Regions from separate parts of the Microbispora sp. ATCC PTA-5024 genome, predicted to be linked through region 3. Evidence: predicted binding sites of a transcription regulator. Region 3 holds the regulator's gene; each other region holds the start of a gene.
The links. Region 3 encodes HrcA, which represses chaperone genes, less so after heat shock. Its sites were predicted from a motif close to TTGGCACTCTCNNNNNGAGAGTGCCAA; they were not measured.
Positions count from the first base shown of each region.

Region 1: the regulator HrcA is predicted to act here: its motif matches at 2,466-2,492, upstream of MPTA5024_RS44780 (FmdB family zinc ribbon protein).
Region 2: the regulator HrcA is predicted to act here: its motif matches at 2,004-2,030, upstream of groES (co-chaperone GroES).

Region 1 covers NZ_KI866527.1:371,123-376,447, reverse strand. The annotation lists gene MPTA5024_RS36190 (M15 family metallopeptidase) at 1-562, shown strand, start outside; gene cpaB (Flp pilus assembly protein CpaB) at 571-1,164, opposite strand; gene MPTA5024_RS36180 (S-methyl-5'-thioadenosine phosphorylase) at 1,171-1,977, opposite strand; gene MPTA5024_RS44780 (FmdB family zinc ribbon protein) at 2,088-2,450, opposite strand; gene MPTA5024_RS36170 (potassium/proton antiporter) at 2,717-4,216, opposite strand; gene MPTA5024_RS36165 (5-formyltetrahydrofolate cyclo-ligase) at 4,256-4,831, opposite strand; gene galU (UTP--glucose-1-phosphate uridylyltransferase GalU) at 4,856-5,325, shown strand, end outside.
Region 2 covers NZ_KI866524.1:924,166-929,490, forward strand. The annotation lists gene groL (chaperonin GroEL) at 1-1,533, opposite strand, end outside; gene groES (co-chaperone GroES) at 1,603-1,914, opposite strand; gene MPTA5024_RS24725 (class I SAM-dependent methyltransferase) at 2,145-3,344, shown strand; gene MPTA5024_RS24730 (hypothetical protein) at 3,502-4,314, shown strand; gene tsaD (tRNA (adenosine(37)-N6)-threonylcarbamoyltransferase complex transferase subunit TsaD) at 4,327-5,325, opposite strand, start outside.
Region 3 covers NZ_KI866522.1:2,500,522-2,505,846, forward strand. The annotation lists gene MPTA5024_RS11345 (hypothetical protein) at 1-151, shown strand, start outside; gene MPTA5024_RS11350 (16S rRNA (uracil(1498)-N(3))-methyltransferase) at 226-966, opposite strand; gene dnaJ (molecular chaperone DnaJ) at 1,012-2,145, opposite strand; gene hrcA (heat-inducible transcriptional repressor HrcA) at 2,146-3,159, opposite strand; gene MPTA5024_RS11365 (hypothetical protein) at 3,319-4,002, shown strand; gene MPTA5024_RS11370 (DUF3097 domain-containing protein) at 4,043-4,852, shown strand; gene hemW (radical SAM family heme chaperone HemW) at 4,859-5,325, opposite strand, start outside.

The sequences.
Region 1 (5,325 bases), on a different contig from region 3:
GGAGGCCCAGCTCGACGCGCAGATCGACCTGCTCCGGGCGAAGTCTTCCAAGCTGGTCAAGTCGCTGACCCGGACGCTGACGAAGCTCGGCGTGGACGTCAACCAGGGGAACCGCGGCCCGGGTGCCTGTGACCCGACTCGGGTGACCGAGGCCGACCAGTATCCGAACGGCCTGCTGCCCAAGAGCTTCCTGTGTCCGTTGCCGCAGAAGGGCGCAGAGCTGCGCGCGGACGCCGCGATCGCCTTCGCCGACCTCAACCTGGCCTACAAGAGCCACTTCGGGCAGCCGATGTGCATCTCCAGCAGCTACCGCAGCCTTTCGGCGCAGCAGGCCGTCTATTACCAGCGTCCGGGCTTCGCCGCCGTTCCCGGCAGGAGCAACCACGGCCTCGGCCTCGCCGTCGACCTCTGCGGGGGCGTGCAGGCCTTCCGGTCGGTGCAGTTCAACTGGCTGGAGGCCAACAGCAAGCGGTTCGGCTTCATCCACCCGGACTGGTCGTATCACAGCCCCTTCGAGCCGTGGCACTGGGAGTACGACCCCAAGCTGGGGGCGCAGCTCTGACGACCTGCTCAGCGCGGGTGGATGGCCACTGACAGCCGTCCCTGTGCCTGGGCCTGGGCCAGCTGGGCTGCCTGTACGGGCGTGGTGGCCAGCACGAGCAGCGCTCCGCCCTCGTCAGCGCGGCTGGGCGGGCGGGTCAGCACTCGCACCTGCTGGGCGACCGGGTACGCCTGCCGTCCCTCGCCCTCGTACGCGGCCAGCACGTCGATCACGTCGCCGGGGGACAGCAACCTGGCGGCGTCGGGATCGGCGACCCTGACCGGGGCGGCGACCATCCCCGGGCCTCCGGCGGCCAGCACGGCCGGGCCCAGCAGCCGGGCGTCGGTCAGCGGCTCGCCCCGCCGGACCGGCCCGGTCACGACCCGGCCGGCCACCTCGGTCCCCGGACGGAGGGCGCCGTCGGGCACCGCATCGGCCGGGAGTCGCACGACCATCAGGTCTGCTGAGGACAGCCTGCCTCCGGCCAGGTCGCGGGCGGCGGCGAGGACCTCCACCCCGGCGGGGGACCGGACGGCGAGCAGGCCGCACGTCACCGCCAGCCCCGCGAGGATCGCGGCGATCGGGCGGCGGTGACGGGCCAGCAGGCGGCTCGGAGCGGGCACCACGGGCTACGGGAGCTCGAAGGGGAGCTTGATGCCGTCGAGGGCGTCGCCACAGGGGCAGGTGCGCTCGTGGGGCAGGGCCTGGACGACGTCCCGGACGAGCGAGCGCATCCGCTCGACGTTGGCCGCGAAGAACGCCAGGACCTCCTCGTGGGTGACCCCCTCGCCGGCCTCCACGCCGGCGTCGTGGTCGGTGACCAGGGCCAGCGTCGTGTAGCACAGGGCCAGCTCGCGGGCGAGGACGGCCTCGGGATGCCCGGTCATGCCGATGATCGACCAGCCCGCGGACTGGAACCACTGGGACTCGGCCCGGGTGGAGAACCGGGGGCCCTCGACCACGACGAGGGTGCCGCCGTCGACCAGGTCCCAGTCGGCGTCGCGGGCGATGGCGGTCGCCGCCGCCCGGCCCAGGGGGCAGTAGGGGTCGGCGAACGACACGTGGACGGCGCCGCCCGCGTCGTAGTAGGTCTGCACGCGGCCGGCGGTGCGGTCGACGAGCTGGTCGGGGACCACCAGGGCGCCCGGCCCGATCTCGGCCCGGAGCGAGCCGACGGCGCTCGGCGCGAGCACCTGGCGGACGCCGAGCGAGCGCAGTGCCCACAGGTTGGCGCGGTAGGGGATGCGGTGCGGGGGATGGACGTGCCCCCGGCCGTGCCGGGGGATGAAGGCCACCTGCCGCTCGCCGATGCGACCGACGGTGATCGTGTCGCTGGGCGGTCCGTAGGGCGTGGAGACGCCGATCTCCTCGGCGTCCTCCAGCAGGGAGTAGAACCCGGAGCCGCCGATGACCCCGATCTCTGCGCGATTGACCATGCGGCCGACCCTAGCGAATCAGGCGGTCCACGACGCCGTCCGGCCGGAGCCTGTGGATAACTACGAAGAGCCGGCAGCCGGCCTCCCCGGTTGAGGCCGGCGCCCGACCGTCAGGCGGCGGCCGTCGAACCCGAGGACGAGCCCGACGAACCGGACGAGCTCGACGCCGAAGACGAGGAGGACGAGGAGGACGAGGAGGCGGACGCCGCGGCCGGCTCCTTCTTCGCCCCGTCGCCGGACGGCTTCGAGGAGTCGCTCGACGGCTTCGACGAGGTGGTGGACGTCGACGAGCCCGAGGAACGGCTGTCGGTGCGGTAGAAGCCGGAGCCCTTGAAGACGATGCCGACGGCGGAGAAGACCTTGCGGAGACGGCCCTGGCAGGCCGGGCACTCCGTGAGCGGGTCGTCAGAGAACTTCTGAACGGCCTCCAGCTGCTCCCCGCAAGCGGTACAGGCGTACTGGTAGGTGGGCACGCGCTCCTCCTGAGACTGGCACTCGACCGGGTCGATTGCTAATGGTAGGCAATCTAGGAGCCCAAACGCCACTCCACCCCGCTTTATGCCACCCGGCCCAGCACCCGCAGGCCGCTCGGCGCCGCCTGCGACTCGTGCCGCGGCACCCCGGCTTCGCCCTGGTCACCGCCCCGAGCGGCTCCGCCAAGCACCCCGGGTCCGCCCTCGTCACCGCCACAAGCGACTCCGCCAAACCCCGGACCACGACGTTTGCCGACCACCGCCGCTCAGGCGCCGCGTTCGCCGTACCAGCCGGCCAGCTTGCCGCGCCGGCTCACGGCCCGCAGGCGGCGCTCGACCGTCTCCCGCTGGGCGGCCGTGGTCACTACCAGCAACTGGTCCTCCGCCATGAGCTGCGTCGAGTCCGTCGGGACGAACGACCGGCCCTTCCGTACGACGAGGGTGACCATGGTGTTCGCGGGCAGGCGGAGCTCGAAGATCTCCACGCCGTGCATCAGCGAGCCCGGCGGGATCCGGACCTGGAGGAGGTCGGCGTTCAGCTCCTCCAGTGGGGCCGACTCCACGTCCAGGTCGCGGGCCTCGCCCTCGGCCGACACCCCGAGCAGGCGGGCCAGGTACTGCAGCGTCGGCCCCTGGACGATCGTGAACACCACGACGATGACAAAGACGTCGTTGAACAGCCCCTTAGCCCCGGGCATCCCGGCGGCCCAGGGGATGGTGGCCAGCACGATCGGCACGGCCCCGCGGAGCCCGGCCCACGACAGGAACACCTGCTCGCGCCACGACAGGACGCCGATCCGCAGCAGCCGCACCAGCACGGCCGACACCACGACGGACACCGGCCGGGCGAAAAGCACCAGGACCAGGCCCGCGACCAGGGCAGGCACGAGGACCTGCGGCAGCTCGGCGAGGGTGGCCAGCATGCCGAGCATGACGAACAGGCCGATCTGGGCGAGCCAGGCCGCCCCCTCGGCGAAGCCGCGCGTCGCGGCCCGGTGGGGGAGCCGGGCGTTGCCGAGCACCAGCGTAGCGACGTACACCGCGAGGAAGCCGCTGCCGTGCAGGAGGGCGGCGCCGCTGTAGGCCACGAACGCGAGCGCGAGCACGGCGATGGGGTACAGGCCCGAGGCGGGCAGCGCGACCCGGCGCAGCGCGTACACCCCCGCCGGTCCCACCGCCAGCCCGATCGCGCTGCCGATGGCCAGCTCGGAGATGGTCTCCAGCAGGGTTCCGCCCATCGAGGGCGCCCCGGCCGCGGCCTCGCTGAGCATCATCACGACGATGACGGTCGGGGCGTCGTTGAACCCCGACTCTGCCTCCAGGATCCCGGCCAGCCGGGGCGGCAGCGGCAGCCGCCGCAGCACGGAGAACACGGCGGCCGCGTCGGTCGAGGCCAGGATGGCGCCGAGCAGCAGCGCCAGCCGCCAGTCCAGGCCGAGCAGGGCGTGTACCGCGACGGCCATCGCGCCGATGCTGGCCGCGATCCCGGCCGTCGCGAGGACCAGCGCGGCGGGGACCGCGTCGCGGACGTGGCTCCAGTTGGTGGTCAGGCCGCCCTCGGCGAGGATGACGGCGAGGGCGACGAGGCCGAGTTGCTGGGCGAGCTGGGCGTTCTCGAAGTGGACTCCCCCGAGTCCCGACTGGCCGAGGAACAGGCCGAGCCCCAGGTAGATCAGCAGGCTGGGGAGGCCGGTGCGGTGCGCGATCCGGACGGACGCGATGGCCGCGATCACGACGGCGGCGGACAGGAGGAGCCAGACGTTCAGACCTACCCGCTCCCTTCGCCGCGACCTGGGGCAATCTTGTCACATACGCACTAAGTGGGCGATGCCACTGGGCTGCACGGCGAGCCGTACGGGCTGGTCATGGGGCTCGGCGGGGACACCCTCGATGAGCTCGCCCTCGTGCAGCAGGGCGACGGTCGGCACGTTGGGCCCCACGCGGGTCAGGGCCCGGTCGTAGTGCCCGCGGCCGCGGCCGAGCCGTACCCCGGTCGTCCGGTCGACGGCGAGGGCGGGCACGAGGACGAGCGCGGCGGTGCGGATGGCGTCCACGCCGCGACGGGTGTCGACGGGCTCCATGAACCCGCCGGGGCCGGGCGCCAGGGAGTCGGGCCCGTCGTACACGGCCCAGTCGAGATCGCCGTCCGGCCGCTGCACCGGAAGGATCACGGTGGCGCCGTGCTTCCACAGCGCGAAGACCAGCCCGTGGGTGGACGGCTCGGTGCCGAACGACCAGTAGCACGCGACCAGCCCCGCCATCTGCACCCACGGCTGGTCGAGGAGCAGCTCCCGCACGGCGGCGGAGGACTCCCGGAGGGTGGCCTGGTCGAGCGCGGCGCGGTCGCGCAGGATCCGCCGACGCAGGTTCGTCTTGTCCATTGCCTGCTCCGTTAGTGTTCAACCATGGCTGACTTCGATCCTGTAACGAAAGCAGTGGTCCCCGCGGCTGGTCTCGGCACTCGATTCCTCCCCGCGACCAAGGCGACCCCCAAGGAGATGCTGCCGATCGTCGACAAACCGGCCATCCAGTATGTGGTCGAGGAGGCGGTGTCCGCCGGGCTGCTCGACGTCCTCATGGTGACCGGCCGGAACAAGCGTTCCATCGAGGATCACTTCGACGTAGCGTACGAGCTCGAGGACGCGCTGCGCGCCAAGGGGGACGAGGAGAGGCTTTCGCAGGTCAAGGAGCCAGTCGATCTCGCCACGATGCACTACGTGCGGCAGGGCGAGCCGAAGGGCCTCGGCCACGCCGTGTTGTGCGCCAAGCAGCACGTGGGCCACGAGCCGTTCGCGTGCCTGCTCGGCGACGACATCATCGACCCGCGCGACCCGCTGCTCAGGCGCATGATCGAGGTACGGGCCACCTACGGCGG
Region 2 (5,325 bases), on a different contig from region 3:
CAGCATGCCGGCGATCGACGCGGCGTTCTGGACGGCCGAGCGGGTCACCTTCACCGGGTCGATGACGCCCTGGGCCACCAGGTCGCCGTACTCGCCGGTGGCGGCGTTGAGGCCCTCACCGGGGTTCAGCGCGGCGATCTTGGTGGTGACGACGTAGCCCTCGAGGCCGGCGTTCTCGGCGATCCAGCGGGCGGGCTCGATCAGCGACTTGCGCACGATCGAGACGCCGGTGGCCTCGTCGCCCACCAGGCTGAGGTCGTCGAGGGCCTTGGACACGTGGACGAGCGCGGAACCGCCGCCCGACACGATGCCCTCCTCGATCGCGGCGCGGGTCGCCGAGATCGCGTCCTCCAGGCGGTGCTTCTTCTCCTTGAGCTCCACCTCGGTGGCCGCGCCGACGCGCAGCACGCATACGCCGCCCGAGAGCTTCGCGAGGCGCTCCTGGAGCTTCTCGCGGTCCCAGTCGGAGTCGGACTGCTCGATCGCCAGCTTGATCTCGCGGACGCGGTCCTCGATCGCCTGGGCGTCGCCGGCGCCGTCCACGATGGTGGTGGTGTCCTTGTTGACCACGACGCGGCGGGCCGTGCCGAGGACGTCGAGACCGACGTGCTCCAGCTTGAGGCCGACCTCCTCGCTCACCAGCTGGCCGCCGGTGAGGATCGCGATGTCCTGCAGCATCGCCTTACGGCGGTCGCCGAAGCCGGGGGCCTTGACGGCGACGGAGTTGAAGGTGCCGCGGATCTTGTTGGTCACCAGGACGGCCAGGGCCTCGCCCTCGACGTCCTCGGCGATGACCAGCAGCTGCCGCTTGGTCTGGGCGACCTTCTCCAGCAGGGGGAGGAAGTCCGCGATGGAGGAGATCTTGCCCTGGTGGATCAGGACGTACGGCTCCTCCAGCACCGACTCCATGCGCTCGGGGTCCGTCACCATGTAGTGGGACAGGTAGCCCTTGTCGAACTGGAGTCCCTCGGTGAACTCCAGCTCGAGGCCCATGGCGTTGGACTCCTCGACGGTGATAACGCCGTCCTTGCCCACCTTGTCGAACGCCTCGGCGATCAGGCCGCCGATCTTGGCGTCCTGGGCGGAGATCGTGGCGACGTGCGCGATCTCCTTCTTGTCCTCGACCGGACGGGCGACCTCCAGCAGGCGGTCGCTCACGGCCTTGGCGGCGCGGTCGATGCCGCGCTTGAGCGACAGCGGCTGGGCACCCGCGGCGACGTTGCGCAGACCCTCCCGGACCATGGCCTGGGCCAGGACCGTCGCGGTGGTGGTGCCGTCGCCCGCGATGTCATTGGTCTTGGTGGCGACCTCCTTGGCGAGCTGGGCGCCGAGGTTCTCGTACGGCTTGTCCAGCTCGACCTCACGGGCGATGGTCACACCGTCGTTCGTGATGGTCGGCGCGCCGAACTTCTTGTCGATGACGACGTTGCGGCCACGCGGGCCGAGGGTCACCTTGACGGCGTCGGCGAGGGCGTTCACGCCGCGCTCGAGGGCGCGCCGCGCGTCCTCCTCGAACTCCAGGATCTTCGGCATTCAAGTCTCCTTTTGAGAGCACGGAGCCCCGGGCGCACATGTCCCGGGGCTCCTCACGCTGTGCGCGGCCTACTTCTCGATGATGGCGAGCACGTCGCGCGCCGAGAGCACCAGGTACTCCTCGCCGCCGTACTTGACCTCGGTGCCGCCGTACTTGCTGTAGAGGACGACGTCGCCCTCCTTGACGTCGAGCGGGATGCGCTTCTCGCCGTCCTCGTCCCAGTTGCCCGGGCCCACGGCCAGCACGCGGCCCTCCTGGGGCTTCTCCTTGGCGGTGTCCGGGATGACCAGGCCGGAGGCGGTGGTCTGCTCGGCCTCAAGCGGCTGGACCACGATGCGGTCGCCGAGCGGCTTAACGGGAACCTTAGTGGCGGTCGTCACGATCGGACCTCCCCTTCAGATTGCGATGAATGAGCTGAAGAGGCGACCAGCGGCCTGCCGTCGCGGGTGTCAGACCTGTCTCGTCGCTGTTGGCACTCTCAGCGGGAGAGTGCCAACACGAAACAGTATGCAAGTGGCGCGTGACAGTCAACACGAACCGGCAGCGCAGGTCAGGTGCATCCGGAGGCCGACGGCGCGCCGCCCGCGGTGAGGCGGTAGCGTCGGGGGCCGTGGACCTGGAGGCGTTTCGCGCACTGCTCGAACCCGAGGGGCGCGTGGCGCTGGCCGAGGCCGTGGAGATCCTGGCGACCGGCGCCGGCCCCGTGGCTGCGGCGACCGCCCTGCGCCGGTCGCATCCGCTCGCGCTGACCTCGGCCGCCCTCACCCAGGCCGGGCTGCGGCGGCGGGCCGCGGTCAAGTTCGGCCGGGACGCCGAGGTCATGTACTTCACGCCGCACGGGCTCGAACAGGCCACCCGGGCCGAGGTCGCCGCACACCGGGCCACCGGGGTCCTGCGCCGGTTCGGCACGCCCTCGGTCCTGGACGTCTGCTGCGGGGTCGGCGGCGACCTCGTCGCGCTCGCCCGCGCCGGCTGCCCGGTCGACGCGGTCGACCTCGACCCGCTGACGGCGGAGGTCGCCCGCGCCAACGCCGCCGCCCTCGGCCTGTCGGAGCGGGTCCGCGTCCGGACGGCCGACGCCGCGGCGACCGACCCCTCGGCGTACGGGCTGCTGTTCGCCGACCCGGCCAGACGGGGGGCGCGGGGGCGCACGTTCGACCCGATGGCCTACTCCCCCAGCTGGCCGGAGGTCCTCGGCCTGGTGGGCCGGGCGCCCGCGGCCTGCCTGAAGGTCGCCCCCGGCATCCCGTACGAGCTGATCCCCGAAGGCACGGAGGCCGAGTGGGTGTCGTACCGGGGGGAGGTCAAGGAGGCGGCGATCTGGGTCGGCGGGGGCGCGGCCGGGCGGCGGGCCACCCTGCTGCCCTCGGGGGACACGCTCACGGCGTCGGGGGCGGAGGCCGCTGCCGGTCCGGTCGGCCGGTACCTCTACGAGCCCGACGGCGCCGCCGTCCGCGCCCATCTGGTGGCGGAGGTGGCCGAGATCGTGGGCGGGCACCTGCTCGACCCCCGCATCGCGTACGTGACCGGAGACCGGCTCGTGCCCACCGCGTGGGCCTCCTGTCACGAGGTGGAGGAGGTCATGCCGTTCTCGCTCAAACGCCTGCGGGCGGCGCTCAGGGAGCGGCGGGTCGGCACGCTGACCATCAAGAAGAGGGGCTCGGCCGTGGACGTCGAGCGGCTGCGCAGGGACCTGCGCCTGTCGGGCGACGAGGCGGCCGTCGTCGTGCTCACCCGCATCGAGGACCGGCCGTACGCGCTGCTCTGCCGGGACGTCGATCAGGCTGCTGACCTGCGCGGACACGCGTAATCCCGGACAATCCACCGGCAATTACGATCTTTTCCAGTCCCCGCGAACGCGGCCCTGCTCAGGGCCTACAGTTGGGCCCGCGGGCCGTGCCCGCCTGTTCGTTCATCTCCGCGAGATCGGGCCGAACGCGTCGTTCGGCGAGTGAAGGAGCTCTTAGGTGGAGCATTCGGGCCACAACCTCCTCCAGGCGGGCAGCCAGACCGCCATCTCCGACCGGATGCGCGAACTGCTGGCCCGGGCCGCCCAGGACCACGTCTACGAGCAGCGGACCCAGGGGGCCGTCCTCGACGAGATCCGGCAGCGGCTCGAAGGCATGGAATGGCTGCTCCGCGAGGTGCGCGAGCGGGAGCTCGGCGGACTGAGCGGCGCCCTGGAGGCCCTCAACGGCCGGCTCGACGAGATGGCGGTCAAGCCGCCGGTCTGGGCGGAAGGGCTCGCCCGGCACATGGAGCTGCTGCGCGACCACGTGGACGCGGTCGGCGGCCACACCCAGGGGCTGGCCGAGCGGATGACGGAGTTCGCGCAGCGCCTGGCGCAGTTCCAGACGAGCATGGAGGCCGCCGCCGGCCGCTTCACCCGCCTGGACAAGGCCATGGCCGCGCTGGGCGAGCGCACCGAGCGCCTGGAGAGCGCGCTGCTCGACCGGCTCGACGCCGTGGACGAGCGGATCGAGGTGGTGGGCGAGCGCGTGGGCCGCCTGCCGTCCGAGATGCGGATCGCGGAGCTGAACGCCACCGTGGGCGAGGTGAACGCCGAGGTCATGACCGTCACCAGCGCGCTTGCCCCGCTGGTGGAGGCCGTGCGGAACCGGCCCGACCGCGAGCAGATGGCCGAGACGGTGGCGGGCGCCGTGACCCGTGTCGTGGAGCCGGCCCACGGCGACGTCACCCGGCGGCTCGCGGCGCTGGAGGAGACCATGCTCGCCCTCGCCGAGGCCCTCCTGCGCCCCACCCGCTCCCCCGGCGACTGACCAGGCCCGCCGTCAGACGTGGACGGCGGTGATGGGCATCGACGAGTCGGCCGGGATCTCCAGCGAGGACGGCGCCACCCCGGCCGCGACCAGGTCGGAGCCGAGCGCCGCGACCATCGCGCCGTTGTCGGTGCACAGCCCCGGGCGCGGCACCCGCAGCCGCACCCCGGCCGCGTCGCACCGCTCCTGGGCCAGCGCCCGCAGCCGAGAGTTGGCCGCGACGCCGCCGCCGATCAGCAGGTCCCCGACGCCGTAACGCTCGCACGCCTGCAGCGCCTTGCGCGTGAGCACGTCGACGACGGCCTCCTGGAACGAGGCGGCGACGTCGGCGACCGGCACCGGCTCGCCCGCGGCCTCCCTGGCCTCGATCCAGCGGGCGACGGCCGTCTTCAGCCCCGAGAAGGAGAAGTCGAGCGTCCCGTCGTCGTACTTGCCCCGCGGGAACGTCACGAAGGAGGCGGAGCCCTCGCGGGCCGCCCGGTCGATGTGCGGGCCGCCCGGGAACGGCAGGCCCAGCACGCGCGCCACCTTGTCGAACGCCTCGCCCGCCGCGTCGTCCACGGTCGAGCCCAGCGAGATCACGTCCTGCGCCACGTCGGGCACCAGCAGCAGCGACGAGTGGCCGCCGCTCACCAGCAGCGCGACGGCCGGCTTCGGCAGCGGGCCGTGTTCGAGCTGGTCGACGGCGACGTGCGCGGCCAGGTGGTTCACGCCGTAGAGCGGCACGCCGAGGCCGAGCGCGTACGCCTTCGCGGCGGCCACCCCGACCAGCAGGGCCCCCGCCAGGCCGGGGCCGGCCGTGACGGCGACGGCGTCCACGTCGGACAGCCGCAGCCCGGCCGCGGCGAGCGCGCCCTCCACCGTCGGGGCCATGGCCTCCAGGTGCGCCCGTGAGGCCACCTCGGGGACGACGCCGCCGAACCGGGCGTGCTCGTCCATGCTGGAGGCGATCGTGTTGGCGAGCAGCGTGTGCCCCCGCACGATGCCGACGCCGGTCTCGTCGCAGGACGT
Region 3 (5,325 bases):
CGCGCAGACCCCGCCGCCGTCGTCCCAGCCGCCCACGTCCACCGCGACCCCGTCGGCTCCGGCGAGCGCGACCGTCACGCCGACGCCCTCGCCGTCCCCGACGGCGAGCGACTCGGTGGCGCCCGACGCGGCCTCCACGCCTGCGTCCTAGAGACCGCCGGGCGCGACCGTCACGCCGACGCCCTCGCCGTCCCCGCCGAGCCCTGCCGGTCTGCGGGGTGTGGGCTACCAGCGGCCGCAGCGGGCCAGAAGCACGGCCGCGGCTGCGACGCCCGCGGTCGAGGTCCGCAGCACGGTCGGCCCCAGCAGGGCCGGTACGGCTCCCGCGTCCCGGAAGCCCGCGATCTCGTCGTCGGCGATCCCGCCCTCGGGGCCGACCACGACGACGACGTCCCCCGGCTCGCCGGCCTTCGGCGGCGTGAGCCCGCTGAGCGGCTCGGCGGCCTCCTCGTGCAGGACGACGGCGAGCGCGGCGCCGGAGATCAGCTCCCGCACCCGGGCCGTGCCGGCCTGCTCGGTCACCTCCGGCAGGTGGAAGCGGCGGGCCTGCTTGGCGGCCTCCCGGGCGGCGCTCCGCCAGCGGGCGAGCGACTTGGCCGCCCGGTCGCCCTTCCACTGCGTCACGCAGCGCGCCGCGGCCCACGGGACGATCACGTCCACCCCGGCCTCGGTCATCATCTCGACCGCGAGCTCGCCCCGCTCGCCCTTGGGCAGCCCCTGCACCACCACCAGGCGCGGCCGCGGGGCCTCCACCTCGTAGCGGCGCAGCACCCGGGCCGTCAGGGCGTCCCTGCCGGCGGTCGCCACCTCGCACTCGGCGACCCGGCCCGCGCCGTCCGTCAGGTCGACGCGCTCGCCGGGCCGCAGCCGCCGGACGGCCGCCGCGTGCCGGCCCTCCGGGCCGTCGAGGACGACCGGATCGGCCGCGAGGGCGGCCGCGCCGGCCAGGAACACGGGAACGCTCATGACTTCTCCTCACCCGGGCCCGCCGGCCCGGGGCCCGCGCGTGGGTCAGCGGCCGTTGAAGGCGTCGCGGAGCCGCGAGAAGAAGCCCTGCTGGCCGGGGGAGAACTTCCCGGGCGGGCGCTCCTCCCCGCGCAGCTTGGCGAGCTCCTTGAGCAGCTCCTCCTGCGGCGGGTCGAGCTTGGTCGGCGTCTCGACGTTCACGTGGATGAGCAGGTCGCCCCGGCCGTTCTCGTTGAGGCGCTGGACGCCCTTGCCGTACAGGGGGATGACCTGGCCGGCCTGCGTGCCCGGGCGCACGTCGATGTCCTCGGGCCCGTCGAGCGTCTCGATCGAGATCGAGGTGCCCAGGGCGGCCGCCGTCATCGGGATGTGCACGGTGCAGTGGAGGTCGTCGCCGCGCCGCTCGAAGATCGCGTGGGGCCGCTCGACGATCTCGAGGAACAGGTCCCCCGGAGGGCCGCCGCCGGGGCCGATCTCGCCCTCGCCCGCGAGCTGGATGTGGGTGCCGTCCTCGACTCCGGCCGGGATCCGCACCTTGATCGTGCGGCGGGTCCTGACCCGGCCCTCGCCGGAGCACTCCATGCAGGGGTGGCGGATGACGCTGCCGTACCCGCCGCACTGGGGGCACGGCCGGGAGGTCATGACCTGGCCGAGGAACGAGCGGGTGACCTGGGAGACCTCGCCGCGGCCGTGGCACATGTCGCAGGTGTCGGGGTGGGTGCCGGCGGCGGCCCCGGAACCCTGGCAGACCTCGCACAGGACGGCGGTGTCCACGACGATCTCCCGCGTGGTGCCGAACGCGGCCTCCGACAGGTCGAGCTCGACCCGGATGGTGGCGTTGCGCCCCCGCCGCGCGCGGGAGCGCGGGCCGCGGGCCGTCCCGGCCGAGCCGAAGAAGGCGTCCATGATGTCGCTGAACGGGAAGCCCGCGCCGAACCCGCCGGCCCCGGCGCCCGCGCCGCCGCCGAAGGGGTCGGCCCCGAGGTCGTACATCCGGCGCTTGCTCGCGTCGGACAGCACCTCGTACGCCTGGGTGATCTCCTTGAACCGCTCCTGGGTCTCCGGGTCGGGGTTGACGTCCGGGTGCAGCTCCCGGGCGAGGCGGCGGTACGCCTTCTTGATCTCTTCCTGGCTCGCGTCGCGACGCACGCCGAGAGTCGCGTAGTAGTCGTTGGACACTTATGACCCCGCCAGGATCTGGCCGACGTAACGCGCCACCGCGCGGACCGCACCCATCGTCACCGGATAGTCCATTCGTGTCGGGCCCAGCACTCCGAGCCGGGCCAGTTCCTTGTCGCCCGAACCGTACCCCGCGGCGACGATGGACGTGCCGCGGAGGCCGCTGTAGGGGTTCTCCGAGCCGATCCTTACGGTGAGCTCGGACATGCCGTGGGTCTCTCCCAGCAGGCGGATGAGCACGACCTGCTCCTCCAGCGCCTCGAGCACGTCGCGCAGCCCCACGCTGAAGTCGGCGGCCGCGAGGTTGGCCGTGCCGCCGAAGACGATCTTCTCCTCGTGCCGCTCGACGAGCGTCTCCAGCAGGACGGACAGGATCGTCGCGGCCACCTGCCGGTCCTCCGGCGGCAGCCGGTCGGGGACGTCGGCCACGGTCTCCGGCACGCTGGACAGGCCGCAGCCGTCCAGGCAGCCGTTGAGGATGCCGCGCAGGTTCGCGATGCGCTCGTCGCCCACCTCCTCGGGCAGGTCGACGACGCGCTGCTCGACCCGGCCGGTGTTGGTGATCAGCACGAGCATCACCCGGCGGGCCGCCAGCGGGACGATCTCCACGTGGCGCACCGACGACCTGGTCAGCGAGGGGTACTGCACGACCGCGACCTGGCGGGTGAGCTGCGCGAGCAGCCGCACGGTCCGCATGACGATCTCGTCGAGATCCACGGCCCCGGCCAGGAAGGTCTCGATCGCCCGCCGCTCCGCGCCCGACATCGGCTTGATCTGGGAGAGCCGGTCGACGAACAGGCGGTACCCCTTGTCGGTCGGCACCCGGCCCGCGCTGGTGTGGGGCTGGGCGATGTACCCCTGCTCCTCCAGCGCCGCCATGTCGTTGCGGATGGTGGCGGGCGAGACGCCGAGGTTGTGCCTGTCGGCGAGGGCCTTGGAGCCCACCGGCTCGTTGGTGGACACGTAGTCCTCGACGATGGCGCGCAGAACGGCGAGCTTGCGGTCGTCGAGCAAGGTGTCACCTCCTGTGCTTGGGAAACACAAAGCCTGGCACTCTGTGTTCCCGAGTGCCAAGTCTACGGCTACCACCCCGCAGCGTGCGATAACACGATGGGCAGCCGGGGCAAGCGGACTGCAAATCCCCTACAAGTGACATACGCGAAGCTTCCGCCCATGAGCGAGAACTTCCCCCAGGGGCCCGCCGACGCCACCGTCCGGCTGCCGCGGGACGCGACCCCCGGGCAGCAGTACGGGCCCACCCCCGCTTTCCCGCCGTCGTACGGCCCGTACGGCGGGTACGGCCCTCCGCAGGCGTCCGGTCCCGTACGCCCCCGGCTTCTGTGGATCTTCCTGGCCTGGGCGCTGTTCGTCGTCCTGGTGGTCGCCGGCGTCGGCGGCCTCGCGGGCGGGATCTTCTCCACGATCGACGACACCGCACCGTCCACGACGTTCGCGAGCGGCCAGACCGTGAGCGTCGCGCTCGACCCGCACGACAAGCCGGCGATCTACGCCGCGGCCGACCAGCCGACCAACGTGCAGTGCCAGGTGGGGGACGGCCAGGACCCGTCCGTCACGCTGACCAAGCCCGCTGCGTCCCAGACCGTCTCGGTGAACGGCACGACGTGGGAGCTGCTGTTCGACGTCGGTGTGCCGAAGGCCGCGACGTACCAGGTGACCTGCGAGGGCGAGGGCGTCAGGTTCGGCGTGGGCAAGCAGTTCGCGGCCAACGCCGGCAAGATCGTGGGGGGCGCGGTCGCGTTCCTGGCGCTGCCCGTGGTCGGCTTCCTGTCGGCCGTCGTCGTCACCGTCGTGGTGCTCGTCCGGCGGGCCGGGGCACGGCGCCGCGGCGCCGCCTGACCGCCCGCGGCGCGGCCTCCGATTTGCTAGCGTTCCCGGCATGTATGGGCGGGACGTGCTTTCCGGCGACTGGCGGCGGCCCCGGCGAGGGCAGATCCCGGAGGTCCCCGCGGAGCCCGACCTCGTCGTCGAGGACGCGGAGGGCCGGTTCTGCGGGGCGGTCGTGGCCTGCGACAAGGAGGCCGTGACGCTGGAGGACAGGTTCGGGCGGCGGCGGATCTTCCCGCTCACGCCCGCCGGGTTCCTCCTGGAGGGCCGGCCGGTGACCCTCGTACGGCCGGCCGCGGGCCCCAGGGGCCCCCTGCGCAGCGCGTCCGGCTCCATCGCGGTCGAGGGCCTGCGGGCCCAGGTCGCCAAGGGCAGCCGGATCTATGTCGAGGGCGTCCACGACGCCTCGCTCGTGGAGCGGATCTGGGGGCACGACCTGCGGGTCGAGGGCGTCGTGGTCGAGTACCTGGAGGGCGTCGACGACCTGCCCGCCATCGTCGCGGAGTTCGCCCCCGAGCCCGGGAGGCGGCTCGGCGTGCTCGTCGACCACCTCGTCCCCGGTTCGAAGGAGAGCCGCATCGCCGCCCAGGTGTCCGGCGACCACGTGCTCGTCGTCGGCCACCCGTTCGTGGACGTCTGGCAGGCCGTGAAGCCGTCCGCTCTCGGCATCCCGTCCTGGCCGGACGTGCCGCGCGGGGTGCCCTGGAAGGAGGGCGTGATCGCCGCGCTGGGCTGGCGGATGGACCCCCAGGAGGCGTGGCGGCACATCCTGGGCCGTGTCCGGACCTACGCCGACCTGGAGCCCGAGCTGCTCGGCCGGGTCGAGGAGCTCATCGACTTCGTCACCGACCCGGTCTCCTAGCCCGGGCTAGAAGGTCAGGTCCCGGACCAGGGCGTCGGCGAGGAGCCGGCCGCGCAGCGTGAGGACGGCCCGGCCCGCCTTGAACGCCTCGACCTCCAGCAGCCCGTCCGCCAGAGCCCGGGCGCAGGCCGTACGGGCGCGCGGCTGCAGGTCCGCCAGCGGGAAGCCGCTCTCCAGGCGCAGCTCCAGCATGACCCGCTCCACCTCCCGGTCCGCCGCGGACAGCTCCTCCCGGGCGTGCCCCGGGGAGGCACCGCCGGCCAGGCGGGCGGCGTAGGCGGCCGGGTGCTTGACGTTCCACCACCGCGTGCCGCCGACGTGGCTGTGCGCGCCGGGCCCCGCGCCCCACCAGTCGCCGCCCGTCCAGTAGAGCAGGTTGTGGCGGCAGCGGGCCTCCTCGTCGAGCGCCCAGTTGGAGATCTCGTACCAGCCCATCCCCGCGGCCGTCAGCATCTCCTCCGCGATGAGGTAGC